DNA from 2 places in the Actinomadura rubrobrunea NBRC 15275 genome. Region 1 is predicted to be linked to the other one. Evidence: riboswitches for the same ligand, from Rfam matches in the RefSeq annotation. Region 1 holds a riboswitch; the other holds the start of a gene.

Region 1 (7,107 bases):
CGTCACCGTGCCGGGGCCGGGGACGACGAAGTCGGAGGCGCGGTACTGGTCGCCGTGGGCGTGACGGCCGATGACGATGGGCTTGGTCCAGCCGGGCACCAGGCGAGGAATGTTGGACACCACGATCGGCTCGCGGAAGACCACGCCGCCCAGGATGTTGCGGATGGTCCCGTTGGGCGAGCGCCACATCTTCTTCAGGCCGAACTCCTCGACGCGGGCCTCGTCGGGAGTGATCGTGGCGCACTTGACGCCGACGCCGTACTTCTTGATCGCGTTGGCGGCGTCGACCGTGACCTGGTCGTCGGTGGCGTCCCGGTTCTCGATCCCCAGGTCGTAGTACTTCAGGTCCACGTCCAGGTAGGGCAGGATCAGCTGGTCCTTGATGAAGCGCCAGATGATCCTGGTCATCTCGTCGCCGTCGAGTTCGACGACCGGGCCCGCTACTTTGATCTTGGGCATGCTGTTGCTGTCCCTCTTCCTACACCGGCCGGCAGTCCTTGTAAGGCTCAACTGGCTAGGCTATCGGACCGCCCGTACCGGTCTAGACCTCCCCCTTGTCCCACAAACCGCATCACATGGGATGAAGCATCACATGGGATGAACGGGGACGCCGCCGGAGTCGTCCGCGCCGCGCCGGTGGGCGCCGCGCCGCTCGACGAACAGGTACCGCACGACGCGCACCAGCCCGGCCAGCCCGACGAGCACCCCGAACGCGGCGGCCACGGCCAGGCCCGCCTTGTTCATCGGGGGGATGCTCAGCGCCGCGAAGGCGGTCAGCTCGCCGAGGACGACCAGCGTCCAGCAGTCCAGCGAGCGGCTGCGCACCGCCAGCAGCCCGAGCTGGGACTCCGGCAGCAGCGCCCGGGCCAGCGCGCCGAACAGCAGGGCGGCGGCGATCAGCATCGAGCCCTTGCGGAAGTAGGCCATCGAGCACAGCACCAGCCCGCCGGCCACGCCGCACAGCACCAGCAGGTACGGCAGCCTGCTCAGCCGGTTGCCCCGCGCGCCCGTCGCCCCGGGGGCCCGCCGGCGCCGCCGGCTCAGCTCCGCGCTCATTTCTCCCTCTCCGGCCTCACCGAAAGGTCTGGTTCCCCCAACCGTAGCGGCTGGAATTTTCGTCCGGGGGGTGCGTCCGGCCCCGCGAACGCCTTTCGCGCAGAGGGCCGTCTGCGACGGCATTTTCCGCCGCTTTGCCGCTCGCAGGTTGAAAATTGACGGTCGCGCGGCCGTGACACCTGGGGTTTCTTGACCGCTGTGGGGCGCCGCGAGTCTTGTGGCGTAGGTCCTACTCACCAGTAGGAGGGTGTGGCGCTACCCGCTCCGGGTAACCCGGCAGACAGGGGTCGCTAACTAGCTGGGAGGACTGCCGTGGAGGGGCCGTTCATGCGGATCGAGGACAGCGGCCTGGTCATGCCGCTGCGCCCCGACGTCACGACGGTCGGGCGCGGGCGCGGAGTCGACATCCGCCTCGACGACCCGAGTGTGTCCCGATTGCACGCAGAGATCGTTCGGCGCGGCCCGTACGTCTACGTCGTCGACATGGGCCTGTCCCGCAACGGGACCCGGGTCAACGGCCGCCCGATCGCCCGCCGCGTACTGGAGGACGGCGACGTCGTGAGCTTCGGCACGGCGCGCTGCCGGATGGGGGGCATCCCCCGCGAGGACGTCGACCCGGCCGTCGAGCTGCGGCGCGCCGTCGCCCCCGAGCTCACCCGCCGGGAGGTCGACGTGCTGACCTCGCTGTGCCGGCCCGCCCTGTCGGACGAGGCGTTCGTCGCGCCCGCCACCGCCCGCGAGATCGCCGCCGACCTGGTCGTCACCGAGGCGGCGGTGAAGCAGCACCTGCTGCGGCTCTACCAGAAGTTCCGGATTCCCGAGGGCGCCAACCGGCGCACCCGCCTCGCCAACGAGGTCATCGCGATGGGGCTCGTCCGCCCGCTGCCGCCGGTGCACGTGCCGCAGCAGCAGAACCGGACGCCGATGGACGCCCGGACGGCGGAGGTCCGCCGCGCCGGGCACGCCCCCCATCCGCCGGGACGCCTCGGCGCGCCCGGCCGCCCGCCGGCGGGCACCGCGGGCCGCAGGGCGAGCTGATCTGACGCGGTGAGCGTGCGGCCGCTCCCCGTGGGCAGCGCATGCAGGGGAGCGGCGCGCGAGGTGGGCCCGTACGGGGCCGTGCGCCGTCGGCCACGGCCTCGTACGGGCGAACCCCTTCCCGAAGCCTTGGCCGCCGTTTCCGGCGCCGTCACGGGCGTGTGACGGCCGTCCGGCGCCGAGGTCAGGCGCCGGCCGCGGCTTCGGCGGCCTCGACGACGTTGGCGAGCAGCATGGCGCGCGTCATGGGGCCGACGCCGCCGGGGTTGGGGGCGAGCCAGCCCGCGACCTCCCGCACCTCCGGGGCGACGTCGCCGGTGAGCTTGCCGTCCACCCGGGACACGCCGACGTCCAGCACGGCGGCGCCGGGCTTGACCATGTCGGCGGTGATCAGGCCGGGGACGCCGGCGGCCGCCACCACGATGTCGGCCCGGCGGGTGTGCGCGGCCAGGTCGCGGGTGGCGGTGTGGCAGGACGTCACGGTGGCGTTCTCGGTGCGGCGGGTGAGCAGCAGGCCGAGCGAGCGCCCGACGGTGATGCCGCGGCCGACCACGACGACCTCGGCGCCGCGCAGCGGCACGTCGTAGCGGCGCAGCAGCTCCACGATGCCCTTGGGGGTGCACGGCAGCGGGCCAGGCTGCATGAGCACGAGCCGGCCGAGGTTGACCGGGTGCAGCCCGTCGGCGTCCTTGGCCGGGTCGATCAGCTCCAGGACGCGGTGCTCGTCCAGGCCCTTGGGCAGCGGCAGCTGGACGATGTACCCGGTGCAGGCGGGGTCGGCGTTGAGTTCCGCGACGGCGCGCTCCACGTCCTCCTGGGAGGCGTCGGCGGGCAGGTCGCGGCGGATGCTCTCGATGCCCACCTCGGCGCAGTCGCGGTGCTTCATGTTCACGTAGGCGCTGCTGCCGGGGTCGTCGCCGACCAGCACGGTGCCCAGCCCGACGCGGACTCCGCGTTCGCGCAGCGCCTCCACCCGCTTGGCCAGATCGGCCCTGATCTCCGCGGCCGTCGCCTTGCCGTCCAGGATCCGTGCAGTCATGCGCACCTCCGCGCTGTCAGGCCGGGGTCCTGTGGACGGGCCCATCCCGGGTTCCCCGGCTGCCGTCCCGGTACACCCAGGCGCGCGGTGTCCGGATGTCCTTCGCTCCCCGGTGGTTCGCTCCACCTTGACCGCGCCAGTCGCGTCCCCGCCATGCTAGCGCCGCGCGCGGCGGCGGCAGGCCGCTGGGCGGCGCGGGCGGCGCCGCGGAAAGCGGCAGGCAGGAAGGGCCGCGGAGAGAGAGGGGCGGTTCGCTGTTCGGCGCGGACGGGCGGCGCTCACTCCTCGTCGGCGTCGCCGCGCCAGGCGATCAGGCGGTCGGTGCCGTGCCAGCCGAGCTGGGCCGCCAGCACGGCGGCCAGCGTCGCCGCGGCCAGGCCGATCAGCTGCCGCGCCTCCAGGAACAGGGACGTCGTCTGCACGATCATCCCCGCCAGCAGGGACACCAGGAAGTCCATCGACGCCTCCAGGGGACCAGCGGTCGGGGGACGGGCGCGCCGGACGTCGCGGACGGCGCGGTCCACGGGCGCGACCGACGGCGAGGCTACCAACCCCGCACGAATGCCCTGGCCAGACGGCGCGGCCGTGGAGACGGACGCCGGCGCCCCGGTGCCGCGCACCGGGGCGCCGGAAGGCGCGTCGGCGCCGCGTCCGTGAAACGCAGGTCCCGGAGAAAGGGGTGCGCGTCAGTGGAAGAAGTGGCGGACGCCGGTGAAGTAGAGGGTGACGCCCGCGTCCTTGGCGGCGGAGATCACTTCCTCGTCGCGGATCGACCCGCCCGGCTCGACGATCGCCCGCACCCCCGCCTCGGCCAGCACCTGCAGCCCGTCGGGGAAGGGGAAGTAGGCGTCGGACGCGCCGACCGCCGAGGCGGCCCGATCGCCGGCCCGCGACACCGCCAGCCGGGCCGAGTCGACCCGGTTGACCTGGCCCATGCCCACCCCGACGGTGGCGCCGTCGGCGGCGAGCAGGATCGCGTTGGACTTGACCGAGCGGCACGCCTTCCACGCGAACGCCAGGTCGCGCAGCGTGGCCTCGTCGGCGGGCGAACCGGCCTTCAGCTCCCAGTTCGCCGGGTCGTCGCCGGGGGCGTCCACCTTGTCGACGCTCTGCAGCAGGACCCCGCCGTCGATGCGCCGGTACTCGGTCGCCTCCGCCGGGCCCTCGGGGCAGCGCAGCAGCCGGATGTTCTTCTTGCGGGTGAGGATCTCCAGGGCGTCGTCGTCGAAGTCCGGCGCCACGATCACCTCGGTGAACACGTCGGCGACCTGCTCGGCCATGGCGGCGGTCACCGGGCGGTTGACGGCGATCACCCCGCCGTACGCCGACACCGGGTCGCAGGCGTGCGCCTTGCGGTGCGCCTCGGCCACGTCCGCGCCGACCGCGATGCCGCACGGGTTGGCGTGCTTGATGATCGCCACGGCGGGCTCGGCGAAGTCGTAGGCGGCCCGGCGGGCGGCGTCGGCGTCGACGTAGTTGTTGTACGACATCTCCTTGCCGTGCAGCTGCTCGGCGCCCGCCAGCCCGCCGCCCCGCGCGGACGACCCGGCGGCCGTGTAGAGCGCGGCGCGCTGGTGCGGGTTCTCCCCGTACCGCAGGACGGCCTTGCGCTCCCACGCGGCGCCGACGAACTCCGGCCAGTCCGGCCGCTCGGCGTCGCCGCCGGCCGCGTACGGGCCGGCGAACCACGAGGCGACCGCCACGTCGTAGGCGGCGGTGTGCGCGAACGCCCGCGCGGCCAGGCGGCGCCGCTCCTCCAGCGTGAAGCCGCCCGCGGCCACGGCCGCCAGCACCTCGCCGTACGCCGACGGGTCGACGACGACGGCGACGCTGGCGTGGTTCTTGGCGGCGGCGCGCACCATCGTGGGGCCGCCGATGTCGATCTGCTCGACGCACTCGTCCGGCTGGGCGCCCGAGGCGACCGTGTCGGCGAACGGGTACAGGTTCACCACGGCCAGGTCGAACGGCTCGATGTTCAGGTCGTCGAGCTGCTGGATGTGGTCCTCCTTGCGGCGGTCGGCCAGCAGCCCGGCGTGCACCTTGGGGTGCAGGGTCTTGACCCGCCCGTCCAGGCACTCGGGGAACCCGGTGAGCTTTTCGACCTTCATCACGGGCACGCCCGCGGCGGCGATCCGCGCCGCCGTGGAGCCGGTGGAGACGATCTCCACCCCGGCCTCGTGCAGCCCGCGGGCCAGCTCCTCCAGCCCCGTCTTGTCGTACACACTGATCAGCGCGCGCTTGATCGGCACCCTCGCGGGGGTCTGGGAGGCCGTCCCCCCGGATTCACTCGCGACCCGACTCACCGGTCGAGCTCCCCTCGTCTCCGCCTACGGACGTGTTGCAGGTCCTGCACTTCATGGAGACCCGCCTGCCCTTCTGGGTCCAGCCGTCGCGGGCCAGGCGGCCCACGACCTCGACCAGAAGCCTGCGCTCCACCTGCTTGATCCGCTCGTGCAGGGTTTCCTCGTCGTCATGCCAGCCGACCCGGACGGCCTCCTGGGCGATGACGGGTCCGGTGTCCACGCCTTCGTCGACGAAGTGAACGGTACAGCCCGTCACCTTCACCCCGTACGCCAGGGCGTCGCGGACGGCGTGCGCCCCGGGGAAGGCGGGCAGCAGCGCGGGATGGGTGTTGATGGTGCGGCCGCCGAACCGCTCCAGGTACCGGGGGCCGAGGATCTTCATGAACCCGGCGGAGACCACCAGGTCCGGCTCGTGCTCGGCGACGGCCTCGGCGAACGCGGCGTCCCACTGGGCGCGGTCGGGGAAGTCGCCGACGCGGACGGTGAACGTCGGCAGTCCGGCGCGTTCGGCGCGTTCCAGGCCGCCGATCCCGTCGCGGTCGGAGCCCACGGCCACCACCCGGGCCCCGTAGGCTGGATCTGCGCACGCGTCGAGCAGGGCCTGTAGGTTGGTCCCCGCGCCGGAGACGAGGACGACGAGCCGGGCGGACACCATGACTCCCTGAAACGAACGTTGGGTGAACGGACCTGCGCGGCAGTGTCCGGGGCACTGACCGCCCTGCACGAAGCCTATCGGTCGCGCTCGGCGCGCCCCTAATCCGCACCGGACCTCAGCGGCACCAGGAGGATGAACGTGAGTGAGCAGCCGGGCCAGGGCGAGGGCGGCACCGCCCCTCGCCAGGACACCGGCCGGAACCCCGGCGACGACGCCGCCCCCGGCGGCCACCCTGCGCCGCCGCCCATGGCCCCTCCGCCGATGGTTCCTCCGCCGATGGGCCCTCCCCCCGTGACCGGTCCTGTGGACCGCACCGGCTGGCGGGCGCTGTGGCTCGGCGTCGGCGCGTTGGCGCTGGCGCTCCCCTTCTACCCGCTGGGGCTGGTGCTGGGCGTCGCGTCGCTCGTGGTGGGCGCGCGGGCCCGGCGGCGGGCGCGGCAGCAGAACGGGCTCGCGCCCGGGGCGGGCCCGGGCATGGTGCTCGGCGCGGTCGGGCTCGTGATGGCGGGCGCCGCGCTGGCGGTCTCGATGGTGCTGTTGCCGGAGCTGGACGGCTACCGGAAGTGCATGGACACCGCCAACACCACCATCGACGAGAAGGCCTGCCGCGACCGCTACTTCCCGAAGATCGAAGAAAAGCTCAACCTGCCCGAGGGCAGCATGTCGCGGTCCGTCCGCTAGCCGGCCCGGCTAGCGGTCGGTGTCGGCGTCGTCCTTGAGCACGTCGTCCTTGAGCACGTAGATGGCGCCGCCGCGGTTCTCGGTGCGTTCCCGCGGCTCGGACGCGCCGCCGTCCCGGGAGCGCGGACGGTCGGGTTCCGGGCTCCTGGGCTCGGGCGCGTAGGGCTCCGCGGCCGGCTCGGCCTCGGCGGGCTCGGCCGCGGCGGCGGGCGGCGGCCCCGGGTCAGGCTCGTCGACCAGGTCGACCAGGCCGGGCAGCGGATCGACGGCGCCCGGCCGGCTGCGCGCCGTGCGGCGCGGCGCGAGGACGGGTTCGGCCTCCTCGAACTCCAGCG
Region 2 (7,107 bases), on a different contig from region 1:
GAGGACGTGGCCCGCCCGTACGCGGTCGTGCTCGGCGGCTCCAAGGTCTCCGACAAGCTCGGCGTCATCGACAACCTGCTCGGCAAGGCCGACCGGATCCTCGTCGGCGGCGGCATGGTGTTCACCTTCCTGGCCGCCCAGGGCCACGAGGTCGGCAAGAGCCTGCTCGAACGCGACCAGCTCGACACCGTCCGCGGCTACCTGCGGCGGGCCGAGGAGTCCGGCGTGGAGATCGTGCTGCCGGTGGACGTGGTGGCCGCCGCCGCGTTCGCCGCCGACGCCGAGCACTCGGCGGTGCCCGTCGACGCCATCCCGGCCGACCGGCTCGGGCTGGACATCGGCCCGGAGTCCGGCAAGCTGTTCGCCGCCAAGCTGGCGGGCGCCGCCACGGTGTTCTGGAACGGCCCGATGGGCGTGTTCGAGATGGAGCCGTACTCGCACGGCACCCGCGCCGTCGCCCAGGGGCTCATCGACTCCGGCGCGTTCACCGTCGTCGGCGGCGGCGACTCGGCCGCGGCGGTGCGGCGCCTCGGCTTCGACGAGGGCGCGTTCTCGCACATCTCGACCGGCGGCGGCGCCAGCCTGGAGTACCTCGAAGGCAAGACGCTGCCCGGCCTGAAGGCTCTGGAGGACTGACGACCGATGGCCGCGAACCCTGCCCGCAAGCCGCTGATGGCCGGCAACTGGAAGATGAACAACTCGCACCTCGAGGCCATCAAGCTGGTGCAGCAGCTGGCGTTCACCCTCAAGGAGCCCGACTACGAGGCCGTCGAGGTGGTGGTGCTGCCGCCGTTCACCGCGATCCGCTCGGTGCAGACCTGCGTCGAGGCCGACAAGCTGGCGATCCGCTACGGCGCGCAGGACGTCTCGCCGCACGCCTCCGGCGCCTACACCGGCGAGATCTCCGGCTCGATGCTGGCCAAGCTCGGCTGCTCGTACGTCGTCGTCGGGCACTCCGAGCGCCGCCAGTACCACCACGAGGACGACGCGCTGGTGAACGCCAAGGTCAAGGCCGCCTTCGCCAACCAGATCGTCCCGATCATCTGCGTCGGGGAGGGCCTGGACGTGCGCAAGGCGGGCGAGCACGTGGCGCACACCCTCGCCCAGGTGGACGGCGCGCTGGAGAAGATCCCCGCCGAGCAGGCCCGGACCGCCGTCATCGCCTACGAGCCGGTGTGGGCCATCGGGACCGGCGAGGTCGCCACCCCGCAGGACGCGCAGGAGGTGTGCGGCGCGATCCGCACCCGGCTGGCCGAGCTGTACGACGGCGACGTGGCCGCCCAGGCGCGCGTGCTGTACGGCGGGTCGGTGAAGAGCGGCAACGTGGCCGGGATCATGAAGCAGCCGGACGTGGACGGCGCACTGGTCGGCGGTGCCAGCCTGGACCCCGGCGAGTTCGTCAAGATCTGCCGGTACCGCGACCTGCCCGCCTGAGAATCCGCCTCGATTCACCATCGATTCGGCAACGACATGCGGATTCTCGTCGTACCAGCCGGTAGTTCGTCGTACCCTTCGTACGTGACGGGTAAACCGCTCGGCTCGTACCATGTCCTGTCCGTGCAAGTGTTCGAGAACGCGCCCCGCACCCGGGGCGGCCAGAGAAGGCGCTGAAACGTGATCATCGCAACGTCGATCGTGCTCGCCATCACCAGCGTGCTGATGGTGATCCTCGTCCTGATGCACAAGGGCAAGGGCGGGGGCCTCTCCGACATGTTCGGCGGCGGTATCAGCTCGTCACTGGGCGGATCGTCGGTGGTCGAGCGCAACCTCGACCGGCTGACGATCGGCGTCGGGCTGGTCTGGGTCGCCTCGATCGTCGTGCTCGGGCTGCTGTTCAAGAGCAAGGGCGTCGGCTGAGCGGACCCCGACCCGAGGACACCGGCCGTCGCGCCACCGTGCCGCGCCCGCCCCGAGGAGGGCGCGGCACGCGGCGGTAGACAAGCGAGCGGCAGATCAAGCGAGGAGTTGGTCCGTGGCTAGTGGCAACGCGATTCGGGGCAGCCGGGTGGGCGCCGGCCCCATGGGAGAGGCCGAGCGCGGGGAGGCGGCTCCCCGCGTCTGGGTCACCTTCTACTGCGCCAACCGGCACGAGGTGCGCCCGAGCTTCGCGACGGACGTCGCCATTCCCGAAACGTGGGACTGCCCCCGCTGCGGGTTCCCCGCCGGGCAGGACCCCGACAACCCCCCGGCCCCGCCGAAGACCGAGCCGTACAAGACGCACCTTGCGTACGTGAAGGAGCGGCGCAGCGACGCCGACGGTCAGGCGATCCTGGAGGAGGCCCTCGCCAAGCTCCGCGAGCGGCGGGCCGCCGTCAAGGCCGCCATGCAGTCCGCGGGACGCAACAGCTGACCGCGCGCGGTCCGCGCCCCCGAGATCGTCCCACGGCCCGGGTCCCGCCCACGGGGCGCCGGGCCGTTCGCATGCCCGCGGGGCCGTGCGCGCCGGCCGGGTCCCGTGTTCGGAGAGGCGGCCGGAGAGGTTCCGCCGGGGCGGCGCATGCGCGACGATCGGTCCATGAGCAATGCGATCTTCGCCCGGTTCTTCGATCTGGTCGCGGCCCGGGGCGAGCAGCGCGGCAACGCCGATCTGCGCCGCGAGCTGCTGGCCGGGCTGTCCGGCCGGGTCGTGGAGGTGGGAGCGGGCAACGGGCTGAACTTCCCGCACTATCCGCCGGACGTGGCCGAGGTGGTCGCCGTCGAGCCGCAGCCGTACCTGCGGGGCAAGGCGGCCGCGGCGGCGCGGACCGCGCCGGTCGGCATCCGGGTGGTCGACGGGACCGCCGAGCGGATCCCGCTCGACGACTCCTGCGCCGACGCGGTGGTGGTGTCCGGGGTGCTGTGCTCGGTGCGCGACCCGCGGGCGGCGCTGGAGGAGTTCCGCCGCGTGCTGCGGCCGGGCGGGCGGCTGCGCTTCTACGAGCACGTCCGCGCCGACGGCGGCTTCGGACGCCGCCAGGACCTGCTCGCCCCGCTGTGGGCGCGGCTGATGGGCGGCTGCCGCGTCGACCGCGACACCGTCGGGGAGCTGGAACGCGCCGGATACCGGATCGAACGCTGCCGCCGGCTGGTGTTCCCGCCCGGGGCGCGGGTGTCGGTGGTGGCCCCCCGTGTCATCGGCACCGCGCTGCCCCTGGAACGACCCGGCCCGGCATGACCGGCCCGTGATCTCCGTCCGCGGACGGCGGGCGGCGCCGACTACAATGCGGTGCACGCGACTGGCGCAGTCAAGGTGGAATCGACCACCGGGGAGCGAACGCAGTCCGCACACCGCGCGCCTGGGTGTACGGGCCCCCGTCGGCCGGGGGCGACCGTACCGGGGCCTCCGGCGAGAGCAGCGCGGAGGTCGTCATGCACGAACCGGCCATCGCCCGTCTGCGGGCGCAGGATCCCGACATCGCCGGCCTGGTCGAGGCCGAGGCGCGGCGCCAGTTCGAGAAGCTGCGCCTGATCGCCTCGGAGAACTACGTGTCGCCCGCCGTCCTGGAGGCCACGGGCAGCGTCCTGACCAACAAGTACTCCGAGGGCTACGCGGGCCGCCGCTACTACGAGGGCCAGCAGAACATCGACCCGATCGAGCTGCTGGCCGTCGACCGGGCCAAGCAGGTCTTCGGCGTCGAGCACGCCAACGTGCAGTCGTACTCGGGCTCGCCCGCCAACCTGGCAGTCTACCTGGCGTTCCTGGAGCCCGGCGACACCGTCATGGGCATGTCGCTGCCGATGGGCGGCCACCTGACGCACGGCTGGTCGGTGTCGGCGACCGGCAGGTGGTTCCGGCCCGTCCGGTACGGGGTGCGCGAGGACACCGGCCGCATCGACATGGACCAGGTCCGCGACCTGGCCCGCGCGGAGCGGCCCAAGCTGATCTGGTGCGGCGGCACGGCCGTCCCGCGCACCATCGACTTCCCCGCGTTCGCCGAGATCGCCCGGGAGGTCGGCGCGGTGCTGGCCGCCGACATCGCGCACATCGCCGGGCTGATCGCGGGCGGCGCCCACCCCTCGCCGGTCGGCTGCGCCGACGTGATCACCACCACCACGCACAAGACGCTGCGGGGGCCGCGCGGCGCCATGATCATGTCGACGGCGGAGCACGCCAAGGCCGTCGACAAGGCCGTCTTCCCCGGCCTGCAGGGCGGCCCGCACAACCACACCACCGCCGCCATCGCGGTGGCGCTGGGGGAGGCCGCGCGGCCGGAGTTCGCCGAGTACGCCCGCCGCGTCGTCGCGAACGCCAAGGCCCTGGCCGCCGCGCTGGCCGAACGCGGGTTCGACCTGGTCTCCGGCGGCACCGACAACCACCTGATCCTCATCGACCTGACCGGCAAGGGCGTGCCCGGCAAGCCCGCGGCGCAGGCCCTCGACCGGGCGGGCATCGAGCTGAACTACAACACCGTGCCGTTCGACCCGCGCACGCCGTTCGACCCGTCCGGGCTGCGGCTGGGCACCGCCGCGATCACCACGCGCGGGCTCACCGAGGAGGCGATGCCGCAGATCGCCGCGTGGATCGACGAGGTCGTCCAGGCGACGGCGAAGGAGGACGAGGCGGTGCTCGCCCGCGTCGCCGGCGAGGTGCGCGAGCTGATGGCCGGCTACCCGATGCCCGGCTGGGCGCCCGCTCCCTGACCGGAGCCCGCGCGGCGCAGCACCAGGATCATCCGCCACGCGTCCGGGGCGGTGACGGGCACGTCGCCGAAGTCGCCGTAGCGGGCCGCGATCTCCAGTGCGCCCGACAGGCGGACGGCCGCCTCCACCTCGGTCGCCGACCAGAACCGGTACGGCACCACGTCGCGGATCACCCGGGTCGTCCCGCCCTCGGCGACGGTGACCGTGACGTGGTCTTCGGAGATCTGGGTGACGGGGTCGAGCCGGTCGGTCGGCTCGCCCCACCGTACCGTGACGTGCACGCCGTCGCGTTCCACCGTCCACCCGGTGCTGACGCTCGGCTCGTCGGACAGCCGGTCGCGCGGATGCGACATCTCCACGATGTACACGCCGTCGCCGGCCAGGTGCTCGGCGACCCGGTCCAGGTGGGCGGTGAACGCGTCCAGCGTCATGAGGTGGGACGTGGAGTCCAGCATCGTCACCACCAGGTCGAACCGGCGGTCCAGGGCGAAGGCGGTCATGTCGTCCCGGACCACCCGCAGGTCGACGCCGGCGTCCTTGGCGGCCCGCTCGGCGTACGCGCACATCGCCGGGTTGATGTCCAGGGCCGTGGCCTCGACGCCGCGGCGGGCGAACTCGCGGGCGTGCTCTGCGGGCCCGGCGGCCAGCTCCAGCACGGTGCGGACGGCGGCGCCGCCGTCGCGGTGCCGCGCGCACCACGCCAGCAGCGCGTCCACCTCGGCGGGCACGTCCCGGAACGCGCACGCCAGCTCGTAGGCCCGCGGATCGTCGTAGATGCCGGTCACCCGGCCATCCTGCCACCCCGGGGCCGGTCAGCGGGACGCGGCGGCCGCCGCGCGGTCGGACGGGGCGGCGTCCCGGCCGTCCAGGCGCAGCCGAACCTCGACGACGCCGGGCTCGTCGGTGCGCCGGACCCGTCCGCCCAGCGACATCAGCAGCCGCAGCACCCGCCGGTTCTCGGCGAGCGCGGCGGCCCGCAGCTCCACCAGTCCGCGCTCGCGGGCCAGCACCACCAGCAGCTCGGTGAGGGCCCGGCCGAGGCCGCGCCCCTGCCAGGCGTCCGCCACCAGGAACGCCAGCTCGGCCACGCCCGGTTCGAGCACGTGGATCAGGTGCGCCAGCGCCAGCAGCGACCCGTCGGGCCCTTCGGCGACCAGCGTCAGCCCGTGCGCGGGGTCGGTGAAGTCCCGCATCGCCCTCGGGGGAGGGGCGGGCGTGGCGCTGAAGTAGCGCATGCGGCGCGACTCCGGCGAGCACCGCGCGTGCAGGTCGAGGACGGCGTCGGCGTCCCGCGGCCGGATGGGGCGCACCACCGCGCGCGTGCCGTCGCGCAGCACCACGGTCCGGGAGGCCGGGGCCGGGGAGGGCGCGGGCAGCGCCGCGCGCACCAGGGCGTCCGCGCGGGCCGCCTCGGTCGCGGTGAACGGCAGGCCGTAGCGCCGCAGCCGCACCGCGCGGCGCTCGCCGACCGGGACGGTCAGCACGTCCGGCGCGCCGTCGTCGTCGGCGGGCCCGGTGATCCAGGACGCCTCGTGCGCGCGCAGCAGCTCGGCCAGCACCTCCGGCAGGTCCTGCGGCCGGGCGCACAGGCGCGCCGCCAGCGTCAGCGCCCGCGTCGGCTCGTCGACCAGTTCGCGCGGGCGCGCGGGCACCACGGCGGTGCGCGCCCCGCCCGCCGCGGCGATCGCCTCGGCCAGCGCCCGCGCCGGCGGGGGATCCCCCGGGGCGGGGTCCGGGACGCTCACCACGAACTCGTCCACCACGCCGCCGGGACCGACCTGCACGGAGAGGCCGAGGATGTTGGCGCCCCGCTCGGCCAGCGCGGCGGTCAGCCGGGCCAGTCGGCCGGGCCTGTCCTCGATCTCGGTGCGGATTCTCAGCAGCGGCATGGGACGGTCCTTCCGCGGTCGGGAGCGGGGCGTCTCCCAGCGTCGCCGCGGGTTGTTACATAACCGCTACGCCAGCATGTTCTGACGGTTTCAGCCGTGCCGCGGGTCTTGAGGAGCGTCCGCCCAGCGCCTACCGTCGCGTAAGTGATCGACCCCCTGAGCGGCGAGGACATCCCCGGCCACCGGGTCCCGCCCGGCGGCCCCGGCTGGGACGGCGCGGACGACGCCGACGGCGGGGCGCGGCTGCCGCCGCTGTCCCCGGCCGTGCTGGACGACGCCCAGCGCCTGCTCTACGAGGCCGTCGCGGGCGGTTCCGACGGCCGAGAGGACGCCCCCGTCCGCCGCGTCGACCGGGACGGACGGCTGCTGGGGCCGTACAACGCGATGCTCTACAGCCCCCGCGTGGGCCTGTCGCTGCAGGAGCTGGGCGAGGCGCTGCGGTCGCGGATCTCCCTCACCCCCCGCGAACGCGAGATCGCCGCCCTGGTGGTGGCCGCGCACCGGCGCGCTGACTACGCGTGGTACGCCCACGAGCGCACCGGCCGGCGCGCCGGGCTGACCCCGCGGGAGATCGACATCCTGCGGGAGGGGAGGGCGC

What was found. Region 1 has a riboswitch for ZMP and ZTP ahead of AR3_RS02160 (bifunctional methylenetetrahydrofolate dehydrogenase/methenyltetrahydrofolate cyclohydrolase). Riboswitches for the same ligand answer to the same signal wherever they lie in the genome.
Region 2: another riboswitch for ZMP and ZTP. It lies ahead of AR3_RS03740 (serine hydroxymethyltransferase); the one in region 1 lies ahead of AR3_RS02160 (bifunctional methylenetetrahydrofolate dehydrogenase/methenyltetrahydrofolate cyclohydrolase).

Annotation. Positions count from the first base shown of each region.
Region 1 is NZ_BCQU01000004.1:62,070-69,176, forward strand. Features, by position in the region: gene AR3_RS02145 (NADP-dependent isocitrate dehydrogenase) at 1-459, opposite strand, end outside; gene AR3_RS29235 (DUF3017 domain-containing protein) at 589-1,056, opposite strand; gene AR3_RS02155 (FHA domain-containing protein) at 1,369-2,094, shown strand; gene AR3_RS02160 (bifunctional methylenetetrahydrofolate dehydrogenase/methenyltetrahydrofolate cyclohydrolase) at 2,279-3,133, opposite strand; ZMP/ZTP riboswitch at 3,201-3,280, opposite strand; gene AR3_RS30190 (hypothetical protein) at 3,412-3,657, opposite strand; gene purH (bifunctional phosphoribosylaminoimidazolecarboxamide formyltransferase/IMP cyclohydrolase) at 3,820-5,382, opposite strand; gene purN (phosphoribosylglycinamide formyltransferase) at 5,417-6,091, opposite strand; gene AR3_RS02180 (hypothetical protein) at 6,230-6,772, shown strand; gene AR3_RS02185 (cell division protein PerM) at 6,782-7,107, opposite strand, start outside.
Region 2 is NZ_BCQU01000007.1:74,722-81,828, reverse strand. Features, by position in the region: gene AR3_RS03765 (phosphoglycerate kinase) at 1-636, shown strand, start outside; gene tpiA (triose-phosphate isomerase) at 643-1,434, shown strand; gene secG (preprotein translocase subunit SecG) at 1,615-1,857, shown strand; gene AR3_RS03750 (RNA polymerase-binding protein RbpA) at 1,973-2,350, shown strand; gene AR3_RS03745 (class I SAM-dependent methyltransferase) at 2,516-3,154, shown strand; ZMP/ZTP riboswitch at 3,202-3,288, shown strand; gene AR3_RS03740 (serine hydroxymethyltransferase) at 3,349-4,620, shown strand; gene AR3_RS03735 (class I SAM-dependent methyltransferase) at 4,587-5,405, opposite strand; gene AR3_RS03730 (GNAT family N-acetyltransferase) at 5,433-6,509, opposite strand; gene AR3_RS03725 (carboxymuconolactone decarboxylase family protein) at 6,654-7,107, shown strand, end outside.